Regions from separate parts of the Dehalobacter sp. CP genome, predicted to be linked through region 1. Evidence: predicted binding sites of a transcription regulator. Region 1 holds the regulator's gene; the other holds the start of a gene.
What was found. The regulator HrcA, encoded in region 1, represses chaperone genes, less so after heat shock. The targets are predictions, from matches to a motif close to TGTTAGCACTCNNNNNNNNNGAGTGCTAACA.
Positions count from the first base shown of each region.

Region 2: a site for HrcA is predicted at 1,863-1,893, ahead of groES (co-chaperone GroES). Genes of this name have one in related genera too.

Region 1 covers NZ_CP157399.1:2,453,655-2,456,813, reverse strand. Annotated here, with positions in the region: gene hemW (radical SAM family heme chaperone HemW) at 1-644, shown strand, start outside; gene hrcA (heat-inducible transcriptional repressor HrcA) at 803-1,852, shown strand; gene grpE (nucleotide exchange factor GrpE) at 1,874-2,449, shown strand; gene dnaK (molecular chaperone DnaK) at 2,541-3,159, shown strand, end outside.
Region 2 covers NZ_CP157399.1:670,802-673,960, forward strand. Annotated here, with positions in the region: gene AAH944_RS03380 (CoA-disulfide reductase) at 1-508, shown strand, start outside; gene AAH944_RS03385 (molybdenum cofactor guanylyltransferase) at 709-1,326, shown strand; gene AAH944_RS03390 (P-II family nitrogen regulator) at 1,345-1,680, shown strand; gene groES (co-chaperone GroES) at 1,943-2,227, shown strand; gene groL (chaperonin GroEL) at 2,301-3,159, shown strand, end outside.

The sequences.
Region 1 (3,159 bases):
ACCTTTCACTCTATGCACTTACGCTTGAGGAAGATACCCCGCTGCATAAAGAATATGCATACAGTCAGGCAGGCAGTCCGGACTGCAAAGAAACCCTGGATGGCTTGAACAGCCGGAATCGCCTGGATCGTCTGCCGGATGACGATTTGCAGGCCGATATGTACGAATGGGCGGTTTCTTATCTTCAAAGCTGCGGCTATGGTCGCTATGAAGTTTCCAACTTTGCGAGGCCCGGTTTTGAATGCAAACATAACCGGTCTTATTGGCGAGGGCAGGATTATATCGGTCTTGGACCGGGGGCAGTCTCGTGCCTGCACAATGCTAGAACCAAGAATACGGAGGATATTGCGGGGTATGCACGGATGCTGGAATCAGGACAAAGGCCTTTGGACCCTTCTGCAACCGAAGTACTGACCAGAGAGCAGCAGATCTCTGAATTTATGATGCTGGGGCTGCGTACGGCAGATGGAATCGACACCGTAGAATTTTCTGCCAAATTTCAAACAGAAATTCAGGATATTTATGGACAAATTTTGCAAAACTATATTGATAGAGATATTTTCCGGCTTGCCGAAGGCAGGTTGAAAATTAACCCTGCCTGCTTTTTCGTGCTCAATGCGGTTCTGGTGGATTTCATTTTGTAGCTGAATTTAACGATGCTCTAAGCTGAATTGCAGCTGCATTGTACACGATTCGATGATGATTCCTCTTGACATTATTTTACCATCATGCTAAATTATGTTCAGATGATTAGCACTCACCTTGGTAGAGTGCTAACAAATCAATCGGAGGTGGCACTTTGATGGAAATGGATGAAAGAAAACACAAGATTTTAAAAGCGATTGTGCAGGATTATATTGCCACCGCGGAGCCTGTCGGTTCCAGAACCGTTTCCAAAAAGTTTGAGCTGGGGGTGTCTCCGGCGACGATCCGCAATGAGATGGCAGATCTCGAAGAGTTGGGACTTATTGAACAGCCCCATACATCTGCAGGAAGGATTCCTTCCGACTCGGGCTATCGCTATTATGTCGATTATCTGATGGATCCTTTAAGCCTGAACCATGATGAAAAGAAAAATATCAACCAGGAGATCACCAGCAGACTCAGCGAAGTGCAGGAAGTCATCGAATACACCGGAAAGCTTATTTCTCAAGTGACGAACCTGACCAGCATTGTACTTGGACCAAAAAGCCGAAGCGGTATTCTAAAGAATTTGCATTTTCTCCCCTACGAGCAGGGGAAGGCCATCATGGTGACCGTGAAAGAGAATGGTTCGGTAGAGAATAATATTGTCGATATCGGTCCGGATACAAGCCCGGAGGAACTTCAGATTCTGGCGAATATTTTCAACCAGAAAATGAGTGGAACCAGGGTACAGGATCTGAAAAAAGGCCTGATCAACGAAATATACAGCGAGCTCTCCAGAAAACGCCGCATTATTGATGGAATGATGGGTACTCTGGAAAGAATGTTTGATGATAAGGATGGAGAGTCCGAAGAACGGGTCTACCTTGGCGGGACATTAAATATGCTTGATCAGCCTGAATTCAGGGATATCAATAAAGTGCGAAGTCTCTTTTCCGTATTTGAGGAGAACAATAAGCTGAAGGAGCTTCTAAGTCATGATCAAAAAGGATTAAGTATCATGATCGGAGCGGAAAATGCTGATCAGGTATTTAAAAACTGCAGTATTATATCTGCAACCTACCAGGTTAACGGGAAACAGATTGGTTCAGTAGGCGTTTTGGGTCCGACCAGAATGGATTACGGCAAGGCGATCGCGATTGTAGACTATATGACAAACAGCTTGACCGAATTGCTGACAGAGAGGTACCGGAGGCCCCGGACTTAGATCAAGAAGGGAGGCAACTGCGTGAACAAAGAAAAAACAAATCAAGCGTCTGCAAACGCTCAGGAAGATAAAGAATACCAGAACATTGGGCAGGAGAATGAAGAATGCCTGACTGAGGAGATTGATCCTGTCGATCATTTGCAGCGCCTGCGTGAGGAAATTGAAGAGCATAAGTCCAAAGCGGAAGACTATTATGCCCAGATGCAAAGACTGAAAGCTGAATTTGACAATTTCCGCAAAAGAACCCAGAAGGAAAAAGAAGACACTGCCCGGTATGCTTCGGAAAGGGTCATACATTCCTTGCTGCCGGTCCTGGATAATTTTGAAAGAGCAATTGCTTCCAGTCGAAAAAACAACGATTTTGAAGCATTATCACAGGGTGTGGAAATGATCGAAAGAATGTTTCTGAAAGTCCTGGAAGATGAGGGGCTCAAGATCATTGAAACCGTCGGCCAGGAATTTGATCCGAATCTCCATGAAGCCCTGCTGAAAGAAGAATCCGACCAGCCGGAGAATATGATTCTGGAAGAACTTCAAAAGGGATATTATCTGAAGGATAAAGTGATCAGGCCCAGCCGGGTCAAAGTTTCAGGCTGATAGTATTAAGCTAAATCTCAGTCTGATCAAAGAGTATATGAGTTAAAAGAAACGAAAAATACGATATGAGAATTTGCAAGGAGGAAATCAAATGGGTAAAGTAATTGGTATTGACTTAGGAACCACCAACTCTTGTGTTGCAGTGCTTGAAGGTGGTGAACCTGTTGTAATCCCTAATCCTGAAGGAGCGCGCATTACACCTTCAGTCGTCGGCTTCTCCAAGAACGGCGAGAAACTAGTAGGTCAGGTGGCCAAACGCCAGGCTGTTTCCAATCCGGACAACACGGTTAGTTCGATTAAGCGTCATATGGGCACAAACTATAAAGTGACTTTGATGGATAAATCCTATACACCGCAGGAAGTATCTGCAATGATCCTGCAGAAGCTCAAAGCTGATGCGGAAGCTTATCTAGGGTCTTCGGTCACCCAGGCTGTCATCACCGTTCCGGCGTATTTTACCGACGCTCAGCGTCAGGCTACCAAAGATGCCGGCACGATCGCGGGTCTTGAAGTTCTGCGTATTATTAATGAACCTACTGCAGCAGCACTGGCTTATGGACTTGACAAAGAACATGACCAGACTGTACTCGTTTACGACCTTGGCGGCGGAACATTTGACGTCTCGATCCTTGAACTGAGTCAGGGAATGGTCGAAGTTAAAGCGACAAACGGAAACAACCTTCTCGGCGGTGACGACTTTGACCAGCGTT
Region 2 (3,159 bases), 1.2 Mb from region 1:
GCCGCAGGTAAACGTAAACGTTGCAGTGGAGGAAAAACCCAAGGGCGCGACGCTGATTGTATTCGAGCAGAATATGGATAAGGCCCTTGCCTCATTTATCATTGCGACCGGCGCGGCATCCATGGGTAAAGAAGTGACGATGTTCTTCACATTCTGGGGGCTGAATATTCTTAAGAAATATGACGCACCTAAGGTAAGCAAGGATTCTCTGGAGAAAGCCTTTGGCATCATGATGCCCCGCGGACCAAGAAAACTGCCTATCTCCAATATGAATATGGGTGGCATGGGTGCTAGAATGATCAAGTACGTCATGAAAAAGAAAAATGTTGATAGTTTGGAAGAACTGCTGCACAATACGATGAAAATGGGTATTAAGATCGTAGCCTGCTCCATGTCGATGGATGTGATGGGAATCAAAAAGGAAGAACTGATTGATGGCGTAGAAATCGGCGGCGTTGCCACAATGCTTGCCAAGTCTGAGGAATCAAACTTGAATCTATTTTTCTAAGACATAAAATAGTTAATTTTTAAGATCTTCCAGCTTATTGAGGAAAATAATTTATGTAATTTCCACTGAAAATATGGTAGATTATTAAGTACAGACTTAGTACCTGATATACCATTATAATTATTTTAGGGTTTACAAGTATTAGAAGGTATTTCGCAGGGAATGTCTAAATAGTAACGTCTAAATATGTTTGAAGGTAGATGGGCGTGGAAAAGAAAAAGCTGGAGATCACAGGAGTGCTATTTGCCGGAGGAGAAAGCAAAAGAATGGGCCAGAACAAGGCATTCCTTGAGATAGGCGGAAAACCGCTTCTGGAAAGAAATCTGGAAGTGCTGGACAGTATCTGTAGTGAAGTCCTGATCAGCTGCAGGGAGCCTGAACAATATTCTGGATACGGTTATCAGGCGGTTGCAGACCAAATCAAAGGTAAAGGGCCGATGGGCGGGCTGTATTCCGTCCTTCCGGTGGCTAAGTATGACTATGTCTTCGTGGCTGCCTGTGATATGCCGTTCTTAAACAGTGAAGCCATTGCCTATATTTATGAACGGATTGAGGATTATAAGTTGGTTTTCCCGTATGTTCGGGACAGACTACATCCTCTGCACGCCTTTTACCACAAAAATGTGCTTAAAGTTGTCGAGAAACGGATTAAAGAGGACAAACTGCGTCTCTTTGATATTGCTGATGAATGCAGGCATAAGATCGTGAATATTTCTGAGGAGATGGAAGGCAGCATGCTGAAGGAAATGATCGAGGAAAGTTTCCTGAATGTCAATACGCCTCAGGAGTGGGAACTCATTTTACAAAAAATCCAATAATGCTTTGGGGAGGTTAGAATGAAAAAGATTGAGGCAGTAATTCGCAGCAATAAACTTGACCAAGTGGAAAAGGCGCTCAGTAATTTGGGAATCAGCGGGATTACCGTATCTCAGGTACTTGGCTGGGGAAGGCAGAAAGGGAATATCACCGAGGTTTACCGCGGAACGGAAGTATCCGTCCGGCTGCTGCCCAAAGTCAAACTCGAAATCATTGTCAATGATCCGGAAAGTGAAAGCGTTCAGGAAACCATCAGGGAGAATGCCCTAACCGGTAAATTTGGCGACGGCGTCATCTGGGTGACCGCTGTTGAGTACTTCCGCCGGATCCGTACAGGAGAAAATTTTCTTGATTAAAATCTGCTAACAGTAATGAATAAATAAGGAAAATTACGGTTATTCTATATAACGTATTTATTAAGCGTTATAGCAATTTAAAGATTGATGAAGAAAATAAGTGATAATCAATTCTAATCGTCCGTAGTTATGCGTGGATGGGGTTGCAATACTACCAGACGTTGCATATTATTATACCTAGGTATTAGCACTCATCTTGATTGAGTGCTAACAATAAAGCGGAATATAAAAATATAAAGGTTTCAAGGAGGGAAATTATTTTATGAAACTCAAACCGTTGGCTGACAGGGTAATTATTAAAGCGGTTCCGTCTGAGGAAAGAACTAAGAGCGGGATCATTATGCCCGACACCGCAAAAGAAAAGCCTCAGGAAGGCGAAGTGATTGCCGTAGGTCCTGGAAAAGTTGAAAAAGGTGAAAGAATCCCAATGGAAGTTAACGTCGGCGACCGCGTGATTTATTCTAAATATGCCGGCACTGAAGTTAAATATGACGGAAACGAATATTTAATTTTAAGAGAAGCCGATATTCAGGCAGTCATTGGCTAAGTAACAGCCTAGTATTACTTATCAGATAACATTCGAAAGTATTTTTTGATAGAATTAAAGGAGGAACATTTAGGTGGCTAAACAAATCATTTTTAACGAAGATGCCCGCCATGCCATGGAGCGTGGTGTCAATAAGCTTGCGGAAGCTGTCCGCGTTACATTGGGACCCAAAGGCCGCAATGTTGTTTTGGATAAAAAATTTGGTTCTCCGTTAATCACCAATGATGGTGTGACGATCGCCAGAGATATTGATCTGGAAGACCCGTTTGAAAATATGGGAGCACAGCTTGTTAAAGAAGTTGCTACCAAGACGAACGATGTAGCCGGTGACGGCACGACCACAGCGACCGTTCTGGCTCAGGCCATTATTCGTGAAGGTCTGAAGAACGTTGCTGCCGGCGCCAATCCGATGGAAATCAAACGCGGTATTGAAAAAGCTGTAGAAGCGATTGTTGCTGACGTTAAAGCAAATGCCAAGACTGTAGAAAGCAAAGAAGCCATAGCTCAGGTTGCTTCGATTTCCGCTTCCGATACAACGATCGGCAGTCTGATTGCCGAGGCTATGGAAAAGGTCGGCAAAGACGGTGTTATCACTGTTGAAGAAGCCAAAGGCATGACCACTGAACTGGAAGTTGTTGAAGGAATGCAGTTTGACCGCGGGTATGTTTCCGCCTATATGATCACCGATACCGATAAAATGGAAGCTATCTTAAACGATCCGTTCATTCTGATCACCGACAAGAAGATCAGTGCGATTGCAGATATCCTTCCTGTTCTGGAAAAAGTAGTTCAGGCTGGCAGACCGCTCCTGATCATCGCTGAAGATCTGGAAGGCGAAGCTATGGCTACCCTGATTGTCAATAAACTCCGCGGAACCTTTACGGCCGTAGGCGTTAAGGCTCCCGGTTTTGGAGACCGCCGCAAAGCGATGC